Regions from separate parts of the Lysinibacillus sp. NPDC098008 genome, predicted to be linked through region 2. Evidence: predicted binding sites of a transcription regulator. Region 2 holds the regulator's gene; the other holds the start of a gene.
The links. Region 2 encodes LexA, which represses DNA repair genes until DNA is damaged. Its sites were predicted from a motif close to CGAACATATGTTCG; they were not measured.
Positions count from the first base shown of each region.

Region 1: a site for LexA is predicted at 4,168-4,181, ahead of parE (DNA topoisomerase IV subunit B). Genes of this name have one in related genera too.

Region 1 covers NZ_JBIWBA010000001.1:69,442-75,380, reverse strand. The annotation lists gene ACIQVU_RS00370 (Ger(x)C family spore germination protein) at 11-1,198, opposite strand; gene ACIQVU_RS00365 (spore germination protein) at 1,202-2,728, opposite strand; gene ACIQVU_RS00360 (HesB/YadR/YfhF family protein) at 2,840-3,130, opposite strand; gene plsY (glycerol-3-phosphate 1-O-acyltransferase PlsY) at 3,153-3,755, opposite strand; gene parE (DNA topoisomerase IV subunit B) at 4,201-5,939, shown strand, end outside.
Region 2 covers NZ_JBIWBA010000003.1:2,671-8,609, reverse strand. The annotation lists gene ACIQVU_RS04745 (YneB family resolvase-like protein) at 1-578, opposite strand, end outside; gene yneA (cell division suppressor protein YneA) at 575-889, opposite strand; gene lexA (transcriptional repressor LexA) at 1,057-1,674, shown strand; gene ACIQVU_RS04730 (gamma-glutamyl-gamma-aminobutyrate hydrolase family protein) at 1,936-2,658, opposite strand; gene ACIQVU_RS04725 (prepilin peptidase) at 2,693-3,445, opposite strand; gene ACIQVU_RS04720 (hypothetical protein) at 3,507-4,196, opposite strand; gene ACIQVU_RS04715 (hypothetical protein) at 4,193-4,786, opposite strand; gene pilM (type IV pilus biogenesis protein PilM) at 4,786-5,760, opposite strand; gene ACIQVU_RS04705 (prepilin-type N-terminal cleavage/methylation domain-containing protein) at 5,872-5,939, opposite strand, start outside.

The DNA.
Region 1 (5,939 bases), on a different contig from region 2:
CTGTCTCCTTTCACTTGTTGGTTATTGAATTTTGGATAGTGCCCGATCCTTGGGTTTGCACATCGACCTTTACATCAACCTGCAATGTTGGGAAAATAGTAGCCCAATCGGATTTGATTTTTTTCCATTGCTTTGCATCAGCTCGGTGTAGAACATTGCTAAATCCTACAATATCGACCTGATAGTATTGTTGAATAGTTGCTAATGCTTGCTCAATTTGTTGTTGAATATCTTGTGCGGTTATTTGATTAATGGTCTGAATGGTTGTATCTTCTGTAAGATTGATGGTACATTTCACCTCTGCCACATTTTGAATAATATGAATTTGCACAGCTATTTTAGGCTGTCCCCGCTCAAAAGATCCCTTTACCTTCGTATCAGATTGTATAATTTCTGTTGATAATGATCCCTGTTCAGGGCAGGCAATGATTTCAGCCGTGCTATGAATGCTATCTTTTAAAAAGCCAATGCTTCGGCTTTCTTCCTCTGACAGCAAGCCTACAAATCGCCCCTCCTCTAAAACGGCTAAGCCTGCATAACGCAATAATACGGGTGTTTGGATTCGTTGTACATTTGTTTGGTCCATGCCTAGCTTCTTATCACCTTGAATTTCAATAGCTGCCAAAACAGTGCCCTTCTCTTTGTTATTCAGGGTATTGACTAATTCATCAATAGTAATTGTCATGATTGAGCCCCAGGCATGTTCAGAGGTTCGAAGAGAATTGACAATTTTATTAGCAGGTACTTTTTCAATGGGGGTCAGGACATTTAATACTTCCTTTGCTGTCGCCTCATAAGACATAATCACATTGAAATCATTGCGAAACTCATGATCGCGCGCAATAAAATCGAGCGGTTCCTGAATGCCCTCTTTGGCAAGGTCTTCTCCTAGCACAACGACTTGCAGGTGCGAAAAATAGGGCTTTCTTGCTGCAAGTGTTGTCATTTTTCGCAATGCCTCAAAGATGCTTTTTTCCTTTGTATGGTATGTAACGACAGGGGAGCGTTGCGCAGAAACTTGACGCACGGAAATTTCACTAGGGTCAACAATTTGCACGGTGATTTCATAGTCATCTCCGACCTTATCAATACCAAGTGCTATAGCAATCGCTAATTCATTTAATTCATGTTTACTCCAGCATCCACCTAATAGCAAGGTCAGGATGCATAGTAAGCCAATTTTTTTTATTTTTGTCATTACTTATTCCTTTCGTCCTTTACGAGTGATATAGGAACGTCCTCTAACGATGTTTTTTTGATTAATCAAGCGAGGTCGTGTCAGCAATCGACTGCGTGGGAACAATAGAAATGCATCTTTTTGATCCTTTGTGATAAACGGTGCAAATGGGCTTAAATAAGGCACGCCAAATGTACGAATGCTACATAAATGAAGAATGATCAGCATAATGCCAAACATAACACCGAATAAGCCAAACATGGCTGCCACAATCATTAAAGGGAAGCGTAGCACACGAATGGTATTCGATAAGCCATATGCTGGAAATAAAAAGCTACAAATGGCTGTTAAGGCTACAATAATCACCATTACTGCTGATACAACGCCTGCATCAACCGCTGCCTGCCCAATAACAAGCGTACCAACAATGGATACAGCAGGTCCAATGGTCCTTGGCATACGAAGTCCTGCCTCACGTAATATTTCAAAGGCAACCTCCATAATTAATGCTTCCACGACGGCTGGAAAGGGCACACCCTCTCGTTGGGAGGCGATACTAATCAGCATGGGTGTTGGCAGCATTTCTTGGTGAAAGGTTGTAATAGCTACATAAAGTGAAGGGGCAACTAAGGCTAAGCTAATACCAAAAAATCGTAATATACGAATGAGCGTGCTAATAAACCAGTGCTGATAGTAATCCTCTGCTGATTGTAGAAAGGATGTGAATAATGCAGGTACAACTAATACAAAGGGTGTACCATCGACCAATATCGCTACTTTGCCTTCAAGCAGTTCAGCTGCAATAACGTCGGGACGCTCAGAGTTGTAGACAGTAGGAAAAATCGATTTTTTCTCATCTTGTATATAATCCTCAATATAGCCGCTCTCTAAAATGCTATCTGTCTGAATACGGTCTAAACGTGCTAATACTTCAGCGACAATTTTGTCATTAGCAATGCCATTGATATACATGATAGCTATATTGGTTTGTGTCACATCACCAATAACACGAGATTTTATCCAAAGGTTAGGGCTTTTAATTTTTCGGCGAATTAATGCTGTATTGGTCCGTAATGTTTCTGTAAAGGCTTCTTTTGGTCCGCGAATAACAGATTCGGTGGATGGCTCTGTAACAGCGCGATCTTTCACATTTTTCGTGTTGGTAGCAATGCCTGCTGCAAAGCCGTCCAAAAGAATGACAGTTTCACCATTGAAAATCGCTCGATACAATGTTGTAAAATGCTCGATATTTGCAATATCACCAACTGTTAAATAGGCATTCCCAATATATTGCTGAATTGTGGCTATATCAATCTGCTGTTCTTCTTCGATATGGGCTGTTAATTTATCAATAGTATCATCTGCAATCATCATTTTATCAGCTAAGCCATCAATCGAAATAACAGCAAGGGTGTAGTGATCTACGCTATCAATGATTATTTCACGTATCATAAGGTCATTACTATGACCGAGTGCATGCTTAATTGTTTGCAGATTTTTAGATAGTGATGTATATAATGGGGAGGTATCGGTATTGTGAGAGATCGTCATGCGTGTTCCTCCTCAACTAGGACAGTCATTATTTATAGAATAGACAATTTTAGCGGGAGATAAACGATAGTAGACATTAAAAAAAGCAATATATCTTAGCGATATACTGCTTTATGTACGATAGTCGTATTGTAATTCATCGTTACTTGTATCAACATCTACATATAAACTATGCTCGTTAAAGAACCATAAATCTTTTTCTTCGATGTAATAGGTTACATCATCAACCACGGTTTGCACACCAATGGCAATCGGTTCTTCACGTGTCATCCCAAGTGAAAAGCCTTCATGAAATGGGCTAGAGCCACCATAGCGAGCATAAAAGCGAATCGTATCGCCAGGCTCCACTTCCATCTCCTGTTTAAACCATTGTAATGCCTGATCTGTTAATGCAATGTTCATACGTATATGCTCCTCTCTTTTCCTAAAGCCATTTGACCTTTGGCTCCGTGCCATTTTTAATACGGGCAATATTAGCACGGTGACGGTAAATAATAAAGGTAAATAAAAAGGCTACTAGGATACCTAATGCATAATCGCCTGTAACAAAATAATAAACGATTGCATAAATAAGTGCTACTAATGCGGCTATCATAGATGTTAAGCTAACGATTTTTGTGATTTTTAATGTCACAATAAATGTAATAAAGAGCAGAACGAAGAGCGGCCATGAGTAACCAAGCAATACCCCTGCTGATGTTGCCACTGCTTTGCCGCCACGGAAATTGGCAAAGATAGGGAACATATGACCAATTACCGCAACCAAGCCAAGCATTAATGGATGGATGGAGCTATCTGCAAAAAAAGGCAATGCCACTAATAAAACAGCGGCTGTCCCCTTTAAAACATCCATGATTGTTACAACAATGCCTGCCTTTTTCCCTAAGATGCGAAAGGTATTGGTTGCACCTAGGTTCCCACTGCCATGCTCACGAATATCTGTATGATAAAAAAGTTTGCCTATCCATAATCCAGAAGGTATAGAGCCGATTAGATAAGCGCATAAAATAATAAGTCCATTGATCATAAGGTGGATTCCTTTCCTTCACTTGATAACGAATAGTTTGTCACAAGTATTTTACACTTTTTCTTGCGAATCTACAATGTTCGGAAGGAGAATTCGTAGCAAGCCTTGAATTCAATAGATAATCCAACTACTAGAGAGTAATTGGGTAAATATAGGGATAATGGTCATTTTGTCAATCGATCATTCCTTTGATAGAATAGTAGTCTGACGCTAGTTTGTCCGTTCAAATGTTTGCAACTAAATATGAAAGGGTTCGTCAAATGATACGGACGATAAGTAGCTAGCTGTGTTGTTGAAATCCCAATTTTAAGCAAGTGTTGCAGATGTTTACTATATACAAAGTAAAATAACAACGACTTGTCGCTAGTGCTTGACAGGAAATGCTATGATTGATTAGGATGAGAATAGTAATAGAACATGCGTTTGTTTTTTGGAGGGGAATTTTTTGACGAATAAACAGTCACCGAGCGTCTATAATGATGACGCCATACAAGTATTAGAAGGATTAGAAGCGGTACGCAAACGACCTGGCATGTATATCGGTTCAACGGATGGCCGTGGACTTCACCACCTTGTGTATGAAATTGTAGATAATGCGGTGGATGAAGCGCTGGCTGGCTTTGGGGCTCATATTATTGTCACGATTCACAATGATCAAAGTGTAAGTGTGCGTGACTTTGGGCGTGGGATGCCGACAGGGATGCATAAAATGGGAAAGCCAACGCCTGAAATTATTTTTACTGTGTTACATGCTGGCGGAAAATTTGGGCAAGGCGGCTATAAAACAAGCGGCGGCTTGCATGGTGTAGGCTCTTCTGTTGTGAATGCGCTATCAACGTTTTTAGAGGTAACGATTCATCGTGACGGGAAAATCTATCGTCAGCGTTTTGAAAATGGTGGACATCCTGTGACAACGCTTGAAGACATCGGACAAACAAAGCAAACAGGAACACTTGTTCGTTTTTTGCCAGATGAAACAATTTTCTCTGTGACGAAATTTAACTATGATACATTAGCAGAGCGTTTACGCGAGTCAGCCTTTTTATTAAAGGGCTTAAAAATTGAATTAATTGATGAGCGCGAGGAAGGCAAAAAGGATGTGTTCTTTTATGAGAACGGCATTGAAGCTTTCGTTGCGTATTTGAATGAAGAAAAGGATGTGCTACATCCTGTAAAATATGTAGAAGGTATCCAAGATGATATTGAAGTAGAATTTGCCTTTCAATATAACGATGGCTACTCGGAAACAATTTTATCCTTTGTCAATAATGTGCGTACGCGTGATGGTGGCACACATGAAACAGGTGCAAAAGCGGCACTCACACGTGTATTTAATGAGTATGCAAGAAAAATTGGCTTGCTGAAGGAAAAGGATAAAAACCTAGAAGGAACGGATATTCGGGAAGGTCTAGCAGCCATTGTATCTGTGCGAATTCCAGAGCATTTACTGCAATTTGAAGGACAAACAAAGGGTAAACTTGGTACAAGTGAAGCTCGTTCTGCCGTAGATAGTGTTGTATCTGAGCAAATTTTATATGTGCTGGAGGAAAATGCAGAATTATCGGCATCTCTTGTGCGAAAGGCGATTCGTGCCCAGCAAGTGCGTGAGGCGGCTCGAAAAGCGCGTGAGGATGCACGAAATGGCAAGAAAAATAAAAAGGGTAGCACGATTTTATCAGGAAAATTAACGCCTGCACAATCACGCAACGCTGCTAGAAACGAGCTGTATTTGGTCGAGGGCGATTCTGCGGGCGGCTCCGCGAAGCAAGGTCGTGATCGCACATTCCAAGCGATTTTACCATTGCGCGGGAAGGTCATTAATACCGAAAAGGCAAAGCTGCAAGATATTATGAAAAACGAGGAAATTTCAACGATTATTCATGCGATTGGCGCAGGTGTTGGGTCAGATTTCTCCGTTGAAGATTCAGCGTACAATAAAGTTGTGATTATGACCGATGCTGATACGGATGGGGCTCATATTCAAGTGCTGCTATTAACGTTTTTCTATCGTTATATGCGCCCACTTATTGAGGCAGGCAAGGTCTTTATTGCACTACCACCATTGTATAAAGTGTCCAAAGGAACAGGGAAAAAAGAAGTGGTTGAATATGCTTGGACAGAAAGCGATTTACAAAAGGCCATTAAAAAAGTGGGTAAGGGTTACATACTACAGCGCTACAAAGG
Region 2 (5,939 bases):
ATTGAAATTTCCTCAAAGGTAAATCCACGCTTACGCAAATTAATAATTTCTTCGACTGGTAGCTCCTTACGCTCCTGCCCGTATGGATTCCCACGATTGGATAAGTTATTTTCAGGACGATAGCCATTTTCCACAGCCCGTCGCATACCACGACGAATTTTAGCATTATGAATTCTGCGCTGGTACTCCTCGACAATCGCTAAAATCTCAAGCAACATCGTATCCATTTCATTTAGCTGAACAGGTCCTGCATCCCGCATAGAAAACACATTTGTTGCTGATTTTTGCAATAAATGTAGCACCGCCATTCTTGCATTGCCACGACCTAAGCGTGTTTCATCTTGTACAAAAAGAGCATTAATATTCTTTTCTTTAATAAAATCCAGCATTTCAAGCAAGCCTTCTCGTTCCACATCATAGCCACTATGCTTATCCTGAAAAACGCCCTTTACCTCATAGCCCTGCTCCCTTGCATAGCATTGCAGTTCTTCCTGCTGACGCTCTAAAGAGGAGCTTTGTGTTTCTTTCTCAGTGCTCACACGACAATAGACAACGGCTGATAGTTGATTATTTCTCATTGTTCATTTCTCGCAATTTCAATTGTTTTGATGCGATTGGCTTGATCATCCAGTACAGGTATTACTAATGATTTACCAGCTACAATTTTAATATCTAGTAGTTCATTTTCTACTTTTACAAGCTTAATCCAATCATCTGTACTCATTTTACCACGATATTGTTCTGCTAACGACCATAAGCTATCTCCATGCTCAACCTGAATTTCTGCGTAACGTATATCTCCTGGATCAGTAATGTAAAGGTATGCTGCAAACAGTAAACAAGTTCCTACTAAAATTGAGATATGCGTATTTTTCTTTAACCAAATCATAGTCATTACCCCTTTTCTAGAATGTTTGTTCGGAATGTATGTTCTTATAATAAAACGAACAAACGTTTTTGTCAAACACTTTTTTCGAACCTATGTTTGCATACATGTTCGTATTCTGTTATACTAACAAATAAGAAGAATAATATTAGAAAAAAGAGGTGAGCAATATGAAAAAAGTTTCAAAAAGACAAGAGGATATTTTAGCTTTCATTAAAGAAGAAGTACGAACTAAGGGTTATCCACCATCAGTACGTGAAATTGGGGAAGCAGTTGGACTTGCTTCAAGCTCAACGGTTCATGGTCATTTAGCTCGGTTAGAGCAAAAGGGTCTTATTCGCCGTGACCCTACAAAGCCACGCGCAATTGAAATTTTAGAGCCAGAGGAATCCGTTCAAAAGCAACATGTTATTCATGTGCCGCTTGTCGGGAAAGTTACAGCTGGTTCTCCTATTACAGCGATTGAAAATATCGAAGAATACTTCCCATTACCAGATGCCTATGGCACAAGTGAGGATCAATTATTTATGTTAGAGATTATGGGTGAATCCATGATTGAAGCAGGTATTTTAGATGGGGACTTAGTCATTGTCAAGCAAAGGTCAACTGCTGATAATGGAGATATTGTTGTAGCCATGACAGATGAGGATGAGGCAACTGTCAAGCGTTTCTTCAAAGAAAAAAATCATTTCCGTTTACAGCCTGAAAACTCAACAATGGAACCAATTATCGTTGATCAAGTTTCCATTTTAGGACAAGTTGTAGGTCTTTATCGCCGTGTTCATTAATATTTTAAAATACACATAAATTTTTTGAGGATTATGCATTTCTTTGCTGAGCATGTCCTCTTTTTATTTTTATAGGTGAATGTTCCTGCGAGAGTAACCGCTATTCGCTCCATGCGTCAAACTAATCATTCAAGAAATTACAGCCAATATGATGTATCGCTACTATAAATCGAAGCCAGCATTAAGTATGTCTTTGCGGTTGCATATAAAAGAAGCAAAAGCCAGCGAGAGCGAACTTCTCAATAGCTTTTGCCTACAACCCTACATATGTTTCTTAAATTTCAAACTCGCCTCAATAAATGCTGAGAATAGCTTTAACGCATGCTGATCTCCTACAGTAGCTAGTTCCTCTGGATGCCACTGCACAGCTAAACAAAATGGTAGCTCCTTGTACACCATCGCTTCAACAATACCATCACTTGATAGTGCCGCTGCTTGACAGTTATCGGCTAGTATCTTTACAGCCTGATGATGCAATGAATTAACAGCGATTTTTTCCTGCCCTATTATATCCATTAATAAATTATTAGCCGCAATTTGCACATAATGCGTTGCCACCATTCGATCTGATTGTTGCGCATGCTGTAACAGCTTTGTACCAGCATAGTCGCTATCAATATCTTGATACAATGTGCCACCTAGCGCAACATTTAATATTTGTAAGCCACGACAAATACCGAAAATAGGCATTTTCCGCGTAATTGCTTCCTCAATTAAAGCTACCTCTACCGCATCTCTTGCGGGATGAACTTTTCCTATGTTTGGTGAAGGATCTTCGCCAAACAGGAACGGATGTATATCATGACCTCCAGATAGCAATAAACCATCTGTAAGAGCTAATATTTCTGCTACATCCTGCTCTACGCCAATGGGAATAATTAGCGGGATACCTCCTGCTTCAATAATACTTTTACTGTAAGCAGCATTTAACTGTGAAGATAAACTATCGTCCACAAAGGCTGTAATACCAATAATTGGCTTCACCCAATCCCCTCCATACTTACGAAAGATTCAACAACTACCAAAACCCTAAATACCAATGTATAAACGAGTCACCATAGAAATAAACAATTATTGCTGCTAATGCAATCGATGGCCCAAATGGAATGGGTGTTTTTCTTCCTTGTTTTCGTTTTGCTAATACTACTAACCCGACAACTAAACCAATAACGGCTGCTAAAAATAGTGTTAACAGTACATTTATTGTACCAAGGGCAAGACCAATTAAAAAGAATAATTTAATATCGCCTCCCCCCATACCGCCTCTGGACACAACGGCAATACCATATAATATGCCAAAGCCAACGACAGCACCTACAAGGCAATCCCACCACGGTGTGAGGGGCGATAATATGCGCCCGATAAGAAGAAAAGGCAAAAAGAATAGCAGCACCTTATCTGGAATTAGCATATAAGCAAAATCTGATACAACGATAATTATCAATAATGAAATAAATAATAATGCGACAATCAATTCGAGCCCCCAGCCTAGCTGCCAATAAGCAAAGGCAAAGAATACGCCTGTGAGCAGCTCCATCATTGGGTAAAGCCAAGAAATTCGATAGCCACAGCTTCGACATTTTCCACCCAAAGATACATATGACAAAACAGGCACTAAATCACGTGCTGTTAATTGCCTATGACAATTGGTGCAATGTGAAGGTGGCTGGATAATTGATTCCTTTTTTGGTATTCGTAAGCCAACGACATTATAAAACGAACCAAAGACAAGCCCAAAAACAAAGAAAATAATTGTATAAACCAATGTCAAATTGTGATCCCCCTAAACAAATAGACGCCCATACAGTTGAAGTATGGTGCGTCTATAATCGTTATTGTTCCCCATCATAATAGAACGTCGTCACTTGAACCGTAGCCTGTAAAGTAATATCTTCTTGTGTTAGCTGCTCCTGCTCTCCTGGTAATTCAAACTCAATCATATCTATTTTCATGACACGCTCTAGTTGTTCAATCTCTCGTAAGAAGCCTTCAAGAGAAGTAGAATCAAGTGCATCAACCTCTAAAATAAACGTAATAAGCTTTAAATTAGCTGGTAGCGATTCCTTCGAAAGAGAGGCAATTGGTGTATTTGTTTGCTCCTCGCTCTGCTCCCCATTTACTTCTGCTTCGGCTTGCTCCAGCATATTCAGATCGGCAGTTACATCTGCTTCTGTAACAGCTCCATCCTCATTATGAACCGTTAATGAGTCAATACGTGTGCCCGTCACTTCCTCAATTTCAGCTAAATCAAGGATAATTTTTTCAACTGCTCTTGTAGCAGGCAGCTTTTGTCTTAATGTTAAAATATTAACCGTAGGCTGCCCCTGCTCCTTGTCCAATTGAGCAAGCTGTTCTTTTATACTAGAAATCTCTTGTTGTATTTGCGTCACACTATTTTCCTTCAGTGCCACATCCTCTAACTTCGGTAATAACAAATAATAGTAAAACGCAAATAAAATAGCAGCTACTAAAGCAACTAACAGAATAATCGTTGAATGTTTACTACTTGTTAATTTATTCATGAGCGTCGTCCTCCAGCTAAATACATAAAGTCAATTGTCGCTGTAATGGACACAGAATAGCGAGGAACCTCTTTAAATTTTTGCTCAGGTGTTAGCTCCTTCTGCTCGCCAAGCTCTATCTCAAAGTTAGATACAGTATTAATTTGTGCATCTGTAAAAAAGTTGCTCATTAAAAGCCGCTCAACATAGATTGATATATCTGTCATTGTTTCAAAATCCACTTCAATATTGACTGTGTTGGCTCCAAAAACATAGCTACGCAAATAAGCTTGCGCTGGTAATAATATTTTTGTTTCATCAATAAGTGGTGTTACTGGATAGGAAACGCTTTGAATAAATGCTATAGACTCCTCCAATGAGCCTTGATCAACACTTTGTCTTGCATCCAGCTCTTCCCGTAATTGCTCAAGCTGTGTTGTGAGTGCCTGTTCTTCAGCAGTTAAACGTGCTACATCATTTTTAGCATTAAAAAATAAAAAGATAAAATACGCAATAATAATGCCAATAAGTAATAGAATCAAACCATAGAGAAGCTTTGGAGAAGCTTTTCTTTTTTCAAGCTGCGGTAAGAGGTTAATATCTGGAACCATTAATGAACCTCCTTTAAAGCTAAGCCAAGCAACGTTGAAAACTCTTTTTTAAAGTGTGGGAAAAGCTCCTCAATTTGTGTGTCGGTAATGACTAGCAATGGTGTATCTAAATTAGATGCCAATAAATTTCCTATGGACTTTAACAATGGATTATCACCAAGCATAATCATTTCATCCACTGTTTTTTCACCTTTATGCAAGGAGAATTTAAAGAAATTCATAATTCGATCAATCTCTAAAACTTGATCCATAACAATCATTTGATATTCTTCTGTTTCACCACTATAAATAAATTGATAATTAAATTCATCAACCATTTTTCCCTGCCATTTTTCTATATCTGTATCAATGGATTGATAACGTAGAAATTCAACCTGACCATTGGAAAAAATACTGATTGATAGCTCATTAATGGACCATTCAGCAATTAAATACGTTTTATCAGGTGCTAGCAATGCCATATGGTCCAGTAAACGGATATTACATAAAGCGCGAATATCTGCAGCTTCAGGCTCTAAGGAAACATCCAAGAGCATCCCTACCATTTTGGTAATTTCCTCTGAAGGCGCTGCAAATAATACAGCCTTGCCATCCTCTGCATCCGCATCATACACATCAATTAATGGGTCTTGAAAGGGTAAATGAATCGAGTGACCTAGCTCCATTTCAGCATAGCCACGCAATTCCTGTGATTGCACATCTTTTGGATGTTCAAACGTTTTTAGTAATACGGTTGTATCAGGCACAAATAGCCGAACAGCCTGTTTTTTGCCTGTCCATTTCACAACCTGCTCCTTAATAATCTCAAAAAGAGCTACTTCATCGACAATTGTGCCATTTTCCACAATTCCAGTTGCTAAAGGATATTCATAAGCTTGCCACTGACTAGGCTCTGGTCCTTTCGCCACAATCGCACGCAGCACATAATCCTTTAATTCAATCGAAACATGCGATTTTTTCTTTCTCTTAAACATGAGAAAAGACCTCCCTTCCTATTCAGTATAAAGGATATTTCCAATTAGTCATCCATTTCCCAGCCAGAAACGTAAGAAAATTTACGTTTCTGAATGGGTTGGGATGACTGATTAAGGAGTTTCAGGTTCTCCGCCTGCATTTGTTAATGCTGTATTAAGTTGCTGTTCAGTTAATGTAT